DNA from 2 places in the Methylocella sp. genome. Region 1 is predicted to be linked to the other one. Evidence: predicted binding sites of a transcription regulator. Region 1 holds the regulator's gene; the other holds the start of a gene.
What was found. Region 1 encodes LexA, which represses DNA repair genes until DNA is damaged. Its sites were predicted from a motif close to TGTTCNNNNTGTGTTCNG; they were not measured.

Region 1 (5,860 bases):
GACTGGCTCGCGGGCCTCGATCCGGACGAGGCCGCGGCCCTCCTCGCCGCGCTCGCGCCGGCGCGGCGCGTTTTCGCGCGCGGCGAACATGTGTTCCGGCGGGGCGAGCCGGCGCGCGACATTCTGACCGTCGCCTCCGGGCGCCTGCGCGTCGAGGCCGAGGCCGCCGACGGCGCGGCGCCGCGCGTCGCGGCGGTCGGGCCCGGCGCGACGATCGGCGAGCTGGCGCTGTTCGCCGCCGCGCCGCGTTCGGCCGACGTCGTCGCCGAAGAAGACACCGTCGCCTGGAGCGTGCCGCTCGACGCGCTTCGCGCCTTTCTCGCGGCGCGCCCCGAAGCGGCGAGCCGGATCCTGTTCAGGCTCAACGCCGATCTCGCCGACCGGCTGCGGCGTTCGACGGCGGCGGCGCGCGCGCTCGGCGGCTGACGCGCGGCCGCGCTCCGGCTCACGGTCGTTCGCCGAAATGTTAATGCTCTGAAGGCTTACTTTATTTCCCGACATGGCCGTCTTGGCTTACCCTGACGGCTGAATCGTCCAGCGCCGACCGCCGCCCCGGCATGAATGAGAGGCGGCTTTCGAGAGCTCCATGTCCGCCGCCAGCGAATCCGCCGCCAGCGAAACGCGCCACGCGTCGATCGACGCCGCCCAGATCGCCGCCGCCCCGATCGCCGCCCTTGACCGGGACGCCGTCGCGGAAATCTTCGCCGAGATCGCCCTCGAGGCGGCCATCGCCGTGATGTCGGTCTACGCCTCGGACAGCCATGCGCGGCGCAAGCCCGACCAGAGCCCCGTCTGCGACGCCGACGAAGACGCCGAAGCGATCATCCTCGAGCGGCTCGCCGAGCGGCTGCCGCAGTTTCCGGTGCTCGCCGAGGAGGCCGCCGCGGCCGGCAAGAAGACGGTCGCCTGCGACGCCTTCATCCTGGTCGATCCGGTCGACGGCACGCGCGAATTTCTCGACCATAACGGCGAGTTCACCGTCAACATCGCCCTCGTCGTCGAGGGCGCGCCGGTCGCCGGCGTGGTCTATGCGCCGGCGCTCGGGCGGATGTGGATCGCCGGGGCCGCCGCCGCGGCCTGCCGCGTCGAGCCCGGCGCGCCGCTGCCCGCGCCCGGCGAGCGCCGCCTGATTCATGTCCGCGCCGCCCCGGCGCAGGGCCTGACCGCGCTCGCGAGCCGCTCCCACTGCGACCCCGAGACCGAGGCGTTTCTCGCCACGCTGCCGGTGCATGAGCGGCGCAGCGCCGGCTCGTCGCTGAAGTTCTGCGCCGTGGCCGAGGGCGACGCCGACGTCTATCCCCGCTTCGGCCAGACCATGGAATGGGACACGGCCGCGGGCGACGCGGTGCTGCGCGCCGCCGGCGGCGTCGTGCTCGACGGCGAGCGCCATCCGCTGCGCTATGGCAAGGCCGGGCGGCAGTTCAGGAACGGGCCTTTTGTCGCCTGGGGCGATCCGGCGGCGGCGCGCGCCTGACGCGCCGCGCCTTTTTCACGCGTCCTCAACCCGTCGTTAACCTTGGCGCGACACTCTTTCGCCTCGCCGGCGCGAGCGCGGCGGCGGATCCGTCAGGGAGGAGCGATGCGCAGGCTTGAACAGACGCCGTCGGCCGTCGGGGCCGGGTCCGGCGCGCCGGCGTCGCCATGCGCCGCCGGCCGCCGCGACAGGCCCGGCGCCGCGTCGCGCCGGCGCGTGGCCGGGGTCTGCGTCGCGCTTCTCGCCGCCGCGGCGCTCGCGCCTCAGACCGTGGCCGCGACCGAGCGCCCCTCCGAATTCGCTCCCGACGAGATCGTCACGAACGGCCACAAATTCTTCGGCTCGATCTCGCGCGGCCTCGCCGAGGCGATCGAGCAGGCGACGCGGCGCTGGGGCAAGCCCAACGGCTATATTCTGGGGCAGGAGGCGAGCGGCGCCTTCATCGGCGGCCTGCGCTATGGCGAAGGGACCATGTACACCCGCAACGCGGGCCAGGTGAAAGTCTTCTGGCAGGGCCCCTCGCTCGGCTTCGACGCCGGCGCCGACGGGGCGCGGACCATGATGCTGGTCTATAACCTGCCTTCGACCGGGGCGATCTTCAACCGTTTCGGCGGCGTCGCGGGCTCGGCCTATCTCGTCGGCGGCTTCGGCCTGTCGGCCTTCATCAACGACGATGTTTACGTGGTGCCGATCCGCTCCGGCGTCGGCGCGCGGCTCGGCGTCAACGTCTCCTATCTGAAGTTCACGCCGGCTTCGACCTGGAATCCGTTCTGACCGGCTCCGTTCCCGGCGCCGCCCATTGGCCGCGGCGTCAGTAGCGCCGCAGCAGCGCGACGAGCCGTCCCTGGATGCGCACCCGGTCGGGTCCGAAGATGCGCGTCTCATAGGCCGGATTGGCGGCTTCGAGCGCGACCGAGGCGCCGCGGCGGCGCAGCCGCTTCAGCGTCGCCTCCTCATCGTCGATGAGAGCGACCACGATGTCTCCGGTCTCGGCGGTGTCCTGCTTGCGGATGACCACCGTGTCGGCGTCGAAGATGCCGGCTTCGATCATCGAGTCGCCGCGCACCTCGAGCGCGTAATGCTCGCCCTGCGTCAGCATGTCGGGCGGCAGGCTGATGACGTGGCTGCGCGTCTGCAGCGCGCTGATCGGCGTGCCGGCGGCGATGCGGCCCATGACCGGGATGGCGACGCTTTCGCGGCCCGCCTCGTCGTCGCGGGCGGGCTGCGGGCGCACGCGTCCAAGATCGCCCTCAATCACGCTCGGCTCAAACTTGCGGCCGCGCGCGCCGTCAGGCCGTGAGCCCGGCATGCGCAGCACCTCGATGGCGCGGGCGCGGTTCGGCAGGCGGCGGATGAAGCCGCGCTCCTCGAGCGCGATGATGAGGCGATGGATGCCCGACTTCGAGCGCAGGTCGAGCGCGTCCTTCATCTCGTCGAAGGAGGGCGGCACGCCGGTCTCCTTCAGGCGCTCGCTGATGAAGCGCAGGAGTTCGCTTTGCTTTTTGGTCAACATGGGTCGTCGGCCGCCATGGATCGCCTTTCGGCGCGCGAATCGGGCTCCCGCGCGCGAATCGGTCCGCACAAAGGGTGAACGAACGGTACATGTTCGTGCTGCGTTCCGCAAGCCCCCCGCCCCCGCGCGTCGGCAGGGGCGGCTCACGAAGAGATTTTGCGGCGGGGCGTTGACGGAACTTTCAGCCGCGCCATAGGTTAATCGCTCTCGCCGGCGCACGGCGACCCTTTTCGCCAAAGGCGCCGGCCATTTGGAGGAGAAAAGGCATGGATCGACCGCTGCAGATCGTCTTCCGCGACATCCAGCACTCGGACGCGCTCGAAAAACTCATTCAGGATCGAGCGCAGCGGCTTGAGAACGCCTATTCCCGCATTATCGGCTGCCGGGTCGTGGTCGGAACGTCGCATCGCGATCCCAACTCCGTGGTCGTTCCGCTGGCGCTGTGCGTCGAGGTCGAGATTCCGGGCAAGCCGCTCGTGGTCGCCAAGGCCGAGGGCAAGCGCAAGGGAGAGGCCTCGGCGCTCGTCAACAAGGTCTTCGACCTCGCCGAGCGGCGGCTCGAGCAGGTTTCCGAATTCGTCAAGAACACTTCGCGCCGGCTCGAGAACGCGCCCGAGACGGGCGTGGTGGCGCGGCTCTTTCCCGAGCAGGACCATGGCTTCGTCGAGGTGCGCGGCGGGCCGGACCTCTATTTCACCCGCGCCTGCGTGACGCGCGGCGACTTCAACGCCCTCAAGGTCGGCATGCTGGTCGAGGTGTCGCGCGCGCCCGACGGCCCGATGGGCCCGCAGGCGAGCGCCGTGCTCGCGCTCGTCGACGCGTGAGCGCGGCCGGCTGGCGATGACGCCGGCGCAAAAAGGGAGCGGGCCGCGCGGGCCCGCTCCGTTCAGCCGCTGGACGGGGCGGCGACGCGCCCGGCCTTATTTGGCGGCCTTGGCGTAAAGCTCGGCGACATAATCCCAGTTGACGAGATTTTCGACGAACGCCTTGAGATAGTCGGGCCGGCGGTTGCGATAGTCGATGTAATAGGAGTGCTCCCAGACGTCGCAGCCCAGAATCGGGGTCGCGCCATGCACGAGCGGGTTCTCGCCGTTCGGGGTCTTGCTGACGGCAAGCTTGCCGTCCTTGACCGAGAGCCAGGCCCAGCCGGAGCCGAACTGGGTGACGCCCGCCTGGATGAACTCCTCCTTGAACTTGTCGACCGAGCCGAAGCTGTCGACGATCGCCTTCTCGACTTCGCCCGGAATGGCGCCGCCGCCGTTCGGCTTCATCCAGCTCCAGAAATGGAGATGGTTGTAGTGCTGGCCGGCGTTGTTGAAGAGGCCGGCGTTCTTGCCGTAGGACTCCTTGACGATCTCCTCGAGCGACTTGCCCTCGAGCCCTGAGTCCTTCAGCAGATTGTTGCCGTTGGTGACATAGGCCTGATGATGCTTGTCGTGATGGTATTCGAGCGTCTCCTTCGACATATAGGGCTGCAGCGCCTCATAGGCGTAGGGAAGAGGGGGCAGGGTGAAGGACATGGCTTGCTCCTGGTGTCGCGCCGGCGGCCGGCGAGGGCCGCGCGGCTTTAACTAGACCGCTGGCTCTTGCGCAGCAACCGCCTTGGCCGGCGGCGCCGAAAGCTTCGGCGCCGCGCGGCCGGGCCCTGCTCAACGCTTAAGCGCCCCGTAAGGATCGACCGCCATAGTCGGCGGCGCTGGCGCGGCGCGGCCTGACGCGGCAGGATCGCCGGGGCGGCCCGGGCGCTCGCGCCTTGGCTTCGCCTCAACTGCGCGCCATCAACTGCGCGCCGTCAACGCGCGTTCGGACGCCGCCGGACGCGGGAGCCGCGGCGCCGCGACGTCATGAGCATTGTGAATTCATGAGTTATGTGACTTTCCTCGTCGGTCTGCTTCTGTCCGCCTGCGGCGGTTACGCCATGTCGTTTGGCTGGGGCATCGTCGCCGTCGAGCGCGGCTGGGCGAGCATGATCTCCGGCGCGGTGCTGCTTTCGGGCGGCGTCGTGGTCATGGCGCTGGCGCTCGTCATGCGGGGCGTCGCGCGGCTGCGCGCGGCGCTGTTGGCGCAGGCGCGCCCGTCTGCGCCAGCCGCTGCGCCGCAGCCCGCGCCTGCGCAGGACGAGGCGCCGGAGGCGCTGGCCTTTCAGCCGCCCGCCGAAGACGAAGCCCCGCCGCACGCGCTCATCGAGGATGTTCGCCGCGTGGTCGCCCAGTCGATCAAGGGGCGGCCCCTGCGTCCGGCCGAAGACGAGACGCCGGCCGCCGCGACCGGGGCGGACGCCGCCGCGCCATCGCGCCTTGAAGCCGAAGTCACGCGCGAAAACGCCGCCCCGGCCGAATACGCCTGGCCGCGCGACGCCGGGCGGTTTGAAGCCGCCGTGCGCCCGGAGCCCCGGCCGGCCGGGCCCGTTTCGCCCCCGCCGCCATCGCCGGGGCCGTCCTGGTCCGCTCCCCCGTCGCCCGCGCCTCCTGCCTCCGGGCCGTCTACGGGCGACGCGTTCCGCTGGCCTGCGCCCGAATCCGCGGGCGGCGCGGCGCAGGCGCAGCCCGCCGAAGCCCGCCCGCCGGAGCGTCGGCCGGCCGCGCCGCCCCGCGCGCCGGCGCGCGAGTTTCACCTGCCGCGCGCGGTGGGCCTTGAAGGCGTCGCGCCCGGGCTCGCCCCGCGCCAGCCCGGGGCGGCCGTCGCAGCCGCTCCCGCCGCAGCCCTGGCGTCCCCGGAGGCGGCGGGCGATCCCATGATCCTCGGCCGCCATGAATCCGAGGGCACGTCCTATGTCATGTACGCCGACGGTTCGATCGAGGCGACGTCCGGCCGGGGCGTGTTCCGTTTCGGCTCGATGGCCGAGCTCAAGGCGTTCATGGAAAGCCAGCCGC
Region 2 (5,860 bases), on a different contig from region 1:
GGCAGGCGAGACCGACGTCGGGATCGGAAAGCTCTTCGCCCTCGTTGCGGGCGATCTCGGCGATCGAGCGCAGCATCAAGGTGGTGGTGAAGGGAAGTTCGACGGGAAGCCCGGCGAGGCCGAGCGAGCCGCCCGCGGCGCCGGCGAGCGTGACGAGCGATTTATGCAGCCGGCGGCTGTCGCGGCGCGACGCCTCGGGCAGGGTGCGCAGGGCGACGCCCATGGCCGCCCGGATCGCCGCCTCGGCGCTCCGGTTGACGACCTCCGTCATCTGATCCGGCAGGACGAAGCCGACGGCGCCGATCTGGCGGCCGAGCAGCGTCGTCAGCCGCATGGCGAGGCTCGAACTGGCGAGTTCGGCGACGGCGCGCCGCAGCGCGGCCTCGTCGTCGGAGGACAGCGCCCTGATGGCGACGAGCGCGTGAGCGCGGCTGGCGTTGGAGGGCTCGATCAGGGACAAGAGGGAACCTCGTTCAGATCATGAACGGCGTTAAGGATATTTTAATCCGCCGTCGGACGTTCGCGCTCTGGAGGTTGATTCCGCCATGCGGCGCAGTTAACGATTTGGAAACCAATTCGACCGGCCCCGGTTCAAAACGGCGGCGAGAAACGGCGACGGCTTCTCAGGAAGATGTCGTCCGCGCGGCCGAAGTTCAAGGGGCGAAACCGCAGGCTGCGATAAAACTCCGTAAGATTGAGCCGCGCGACTTACAGATGAGATTAAGCAACGCATACATTGGACCGCTTCTCATCTGCGTCGCGATAAAATCGAAGCTTTACCTTTAAGGACGCGATCACGCGCGCCCGGCAAGGCTGCGGCCTGACTTCGGTCAGGACAGGGTGGAGGCCCGGACGATGAACGGCTTGAACGCGAAAATCCGGTCGAAAGGCGCGCGCGTCGCGGCGGCGCTTCTTCCGGCCTGCGCGCTGGTCATGGCGTCGCTTCCGGTCGCGGCGCCGCTTCCGGCGCGGGCGGCGGACGGCGCCCCGGCGTTCCAGCCGGTCGGCGCGCCGACGACCGTGCCTTTCGGCTGGGCCGATTTCTGCCGCCGTTATCAGGGCGCCTGCGACGCCGGTCCGGCGGAGGCGCTCGACGTCGTCGCGGCGCCGCGGACCATGAAAGAGATCGACCGCGTCAACCGCTGGGTCAACGCCCATGTCGAGGCCGTGACCGACATGGACCATTTCGGCGTGATCGACCGCTGGGATTATCCCACGGACGGACGCGGCGACTGCGAGGACTATGCGTTGCTGAAGCGCAAGATCCTGATGGAGGAGGGGTTTCCGCGTCAGGCCCTGCTCATGACCGTAGTCAAGGATTCAAGCGACCAGGGCCACGCGGTGCTGACGGTGAAGACCACCACGGGCGATTACGTGCTCGACAATCTGAACAACGACGTGAAGCCCTGGACGCGCACGCCCTATCGCTTCGTCAAGCGCCAGTCCCAGGAGGACCAGAACGCCTGGGTGCAGATCGGCGATCCGACGAGCGAGCCGGCCTATGTCTCGCGCGACGCCGCATCCCCGCGCCGCTGAGACGACGTCGGTTTCGCGCAGGCGACGCCAGTCGCGCGAAAACCTGACATGCGCGTGAAGAAAAAAGGCGCGGCCGCTTCGGGGAGGCGCGGCCGCGCCTTCAAGTTTGCGCGGAAAGGGTCTGCCTTGAAGCCGGCGCATGAAGCGCGGCGGCGCGGCCCTTGACCCAATTTCGCCTCGCCCTGTCGGGCGGGGCGTTCCAGAACACGGCGCGGGCTCCCTTGAGAGCGCCCACGCCTTCGCGGTGTCGCCCCGCGTCAGAAATTGACCTTCACGCCGCCATAGAAGGCGAGCGGCGCGAGCGGGGTCAGGGTGCGCGGATCGGTGAAGGACACGCCGTTGGCGAGCTGCGCGTTGGTGTCGGTCTCGAAGAACGAGCCGTAGCTCGCGTTGCGGTTGTTGAACAGGTTGTTGACGATGCCGAAAATCTGGAAATTCTCGGTGAGCTGATAGGAGGCGTGCAGGTTCGCCGTCCAGTACATCGGCATCATCGGGTTCTGGTTCGTGAAGTCGCCGACGAGATACTGGTTGCCGACGATCAGCACGTCCGCGCCGGCGCGGAACTGCGGCGTGAACTGATAGTCGATCCCGACCTTGCCGAGCTGCGACGGAATGCCGACGATATGCTTGCCGGGCGTGACCAGAACGTTGCCGTTCTCGTCGGCGTAAGGGTTGAAGGGGGAGGCGAGCTCGCCCGTGAAGCGATAGGTCGCGTCGGTGTAGGAATAGCTGCCATACACCGAGAGCGGGCCGGCGTCATAGGTGAAGCCGGCCTCGACGCCCTGGCGCAGCGTGCCCGGAACGTTGGCGTAATAGCCGCGCCCCGTGATGGTGCTCGCGAGCGCGATGATGTCGTTGGTGTTGTTTGTGTGGAAATAGCCGGCCTTCCAGGCCAGGCGGCCGCTGAACCACGGGTCGACGGTTGCGCCGCGCAGGCCCGCCTCGATCGTCTGCGACACCACCTGCTGCAGCGGCGGATCGGACACGAGCGAGTTTTCGAGCAGGCAGGGCTTGTCGGGGTTGGCGCAGTTGAGCTCGAGCGGCGTCGGGGCGCGGTTCGCCTCGGAATAGCCGCCATAGGCCGTGATCCACGGCGCGATCTTGTAGGTCAGGCCGACGACCGGATTGATGCGGTTGTAATTGCTGCTCGAATTCAGGTCCGGGTTGAGCCCGGTCGCGTCCTCGGTCTTGAGCACGGCGATGTTGGCGCGCGCGCCGGCCGAAAGCGCGAGTTCGGGCGTGAGGTTGTAGGTGTCGAGCGCGTAGATGCCGTAATAGGTGGTCGTGCCGCTCAGCGCGGTCGGAACGTAGCCGATCATGCCCGCGGTCTGGATGATGTCGCCGGAGCCGGGGAAGTTTCCGGTCGGCGCCACTTCGAGGCTCGGCAGGATGCGTCCGAGCATGGAGTTCGACGAGAAGGTGAAAAAGCCGCGGTCGATCGAGCCGCCGAGCGTGAAGAAATTGTCGCGGTCGAGTATCTTGGTGCGGTTGCTCGCCTGCAGCGTCAGGCCGGTCGTCGTCGAATTGGTCTTGGTGCGGTCGATCGTGCCGTAGACGGTGTTCGGCGTGAAGGGGATCGGATTGCCGTTCTTGTCATGAATGACGAAGGCGTTTTCGTTCGACACCGACGGGAAATTGTCGTCGTCGAGGCAGAGGAAGCCCTCGTTGTCGTCGTCGCATTCCTCGATGTCGGAATCATTGCCGTCGGTGTGCCACTGCTGGAAATGGCGGATGTAGAAATTGCTGGCGATCTGCCATCCGGCGCCGACGTCGAACTTGCCGGTCATGGCGAGCGAGCCCGCCTCGTTGAGCGTCGACTGCGGAAAAGTGAAGACGCTCGACAGGCTTTGCGACAGAAGATTGTAGGGCGTCGGGCCGATCACGCCGAGATATGAATAGGAGCCCGACGCGATGAAATGGACTTCCGAATCCTGCGAACGATAGCCGACGTCGCCATAAGCGCGCGTGACCGTCGAGGGCGAATTCCAGCGCCAGCCGCCGTCATGCGCAGTGTCGGCCGTGACATAGACCGCATAGTCGCCGATCTGCTTGCCGTACTGGAAATAGGCGGCGGCGCGGCCGAACGACCCGCCCATGACCTGCGCTTCAAAACCCTGCCAGTTGAAGCCGTTCTTCATTTCGATGCTCACCGCGCCGCCGAGCGCGTTGAGGCCGAAGATCGGATTGCCGGTGAAGAGGTCGACGCGGGCGATGGCCTGCGGCGGGATGAGATCCCAGTTGACGGTGTCGCCAAAAGCCTCGTTGACGCGCATGCCGTTCTGGTAGACGGCGAGGCCCTGCGGCGTGCCCTGCAGCGGCGAGGCGGTGAAGCCGCGATAATAGAGATCTTGCGAGAACGGATTGCCGTTGAGGTCGATGACGACCACGCCCGGCACGCGCTGCTGCAGCGTGTCGGTGACATTGGGCGAGCGTGTGTTGGCGAACTCCTTGTCCGTCACCACTGTGGTCATGGCCGGAAGCTGGTCGCGCTGCTCGCCCGTCGCGCCGGGCAGCGGCGAGGGCGAAACCACGTCGACCTCGGGCAGCACATAGGTCGGGGCGGCCGCGATCGGCGCGGCGGCGTCCTGCGCAAGCGCGCCCGACGCAAGGGCCTGGGCGAAGCCAAGCGAGGCGATCCCCGCCGCGCGCAATAACGTCGATCTCAAAGCAGATTTGCGCGCCACGTTCTGGGCTCCCATGGTTCGCGAAGTTTCTAAGTCGCCTGAGACGATAGCGGCGGCCGCGTCGGCCGAACAAGACGCCGTGAAGAGGCGCGCCCAGAAAGCCCGGCCCTGTTGCTAATTTACTTCACAGCGATGTGAAATAATTCCTTTACAGGAATGGAAAAGTTCATTTTGATCAAAAATCTGCTCCGCCCGTTGAGTCTCCCTTTCGCCGGACTCGCAACGCCGGCGTCGTTCTATCATTGTTCTTGCCGGCGGCAGCGGGGCGCGCTATGCTTTGTTGAATGACGGCTGAGTTCAACGCATGGTCGTAAGAGTCGCGACGGTCGCCTTTGAAGGCGTCGAGGCCCGCCCGGTCGACGTGCAGGTGCAGATCGCCAACGGCAATGTGGCGTTTTCGGTCGTCGGCCTCGGCGACAAGGCGGTCGCGGAATCGCGCGAGCGCGTGCGCGCCGCGCTCAACGCCTCGGGGCTCGCGCTTCCGGCCAAGCGCATCACGGTCAATCTCGCGCCGGCCGACCTGCCCAAGGAAGGCAGCCACTACGATCTTCCGATCGCGCTCGGCATCATGGCCGCGATCGGCGCGATCGCGCCCGACGCGCTCCGCGGCTACACCGTCCTTGGAGAACTGGCGCTCGACGGAGCGGTGGCGCCCGTCGCCGGCGCGCTTCCCGCGGCCATCGCCGCGAGCGCGCGCGGCCATGGGCTGATCTGTCCGCACGACTGCGGGCCGGAGGCCGCGTGGGCCGGCGACGATCTCGACCTGCTGGCGCCCGTGTCGCTCATCCAGCTCGTCAATCATTTCAAGGGGACGCAGGCCATGGCGCGGCCGCGCCCGGGCGTGCGCGCGCAGCCTGCCGCGACGCTGGACCTGCGCGACGTCAAGGGCCAGGAGAGCGCCAAGCGCGCGCTCGAGATCGCGGCGGCGGGCGGGCACAATCTTCTCTTCAACGGGCCGCCCGGCGCCGGCAAGTCGATGCTCGCCGCGCGGCTTCCCTCGATCCTGCCGCCGCTGACGCCCGCGGAGCTGCTTGAGGTTTCGCTCATCCATTCCATCGCCGGCGACCTCGCCGGCGGCGCGCTCACCGACCAGCGGCCCTTTCGCGCGCCGCATCATTCGGCCTCTATGGCGGCGCTCGTCGGCGGCGGCGCCAAGGCGCGCCCGGGCGAAATCTCGCTCGCCCATCATGGCGTGCTCTTTCTTGACGAACTGCCGGAGTTTTCGGCCCAGGCGCTCGACAGCCTGCGCCAGCCGCTCGAAACGGGCGAGGTTTTGATTTCGCGCGCGGCGCATCGCACCGTCTATCCGGCGCGCTTCCAGCTCGTCGCCGCCATGAATCCATGCCGCTGCGGCCACGCTCTCGATCTCGGATTCGCCTGCAGCCGCCAGCCCAACGAGCGTTGCATGGCGCAATATCAGACGCGCGTCTCGGGCCCGCTTCTCGATCGCATCGACCTCAATGTGGAGGCGCCGGCGGTTTCGGCGGCCGATCTGATGCTGCCCACGCCCTCAGAAGGCTCGCGCGAGGTCGCCGCGCGCGTCGCCGCCGCGCGCGCCGTCCAGCGCGCGCGCTACGCCCGCATGGGCCTTCCCCATGTCGGCGCCAACGCCGCCGCGCCCGCGTCCGTCATCGAGGAGG

Region 2: a site for LexA is predicted at 4,453-4,470, ahead of ACILRB_RS02765 (YifB family Mg chelatase-like AAA ATPase). Genes of this name have one in related genera too.

What each region holds. Positions count from the first base shown of each region.
Region 1 covers NZ_JBGAHM010000013.1:50,577-56,436, forward strand. Annotated here, with positions in the region: gene glsA (glutaminase A) at 1-426, shown strand, start outside; gene cysQ (3'(2'),5'-bisphosphate nucleotidase CysQ) at 587-1,474, shown strand; gene ACILRB_RS08055 (DUF1134 domain-containing protein) at 1,580-2,248, shown strand; gene lexA (transcriptional repressor LexA) at 2,286-2,987, opposite strand; gene ACILRB_RS08065 (HPF/RaiA family ribosome-associated protein) at 3,254-3,811, shown strand; gene ACILRB_RS08070 (superoxide dismutase) at 3,908-4,507, opposite strand; gene ACILRB_RS08075 (hypothetical protein) at 4,849-5,860, shown strand, end outside.
Region 2 covers NZ_JBGAHM010000003.1:134,200-140,059, reverse strand. Annotated here, with positions in the region: gene ACILRB_RS02780 (EcsC family protein) at 1-460, opposite strand, end outside; gene ACILRB_RS02775 (transglutaminase-like cysteine peptidase) at 856-1,536, shown strand; gene ACILRB_RS02770 (TonB-dependent receptor) at 1,794-4,235, opposite strand; gene ACILRB_RS02765 (YifB family Mg chelatase-like AAA ATPase) at 4,525-5,860, shown strand, end outside.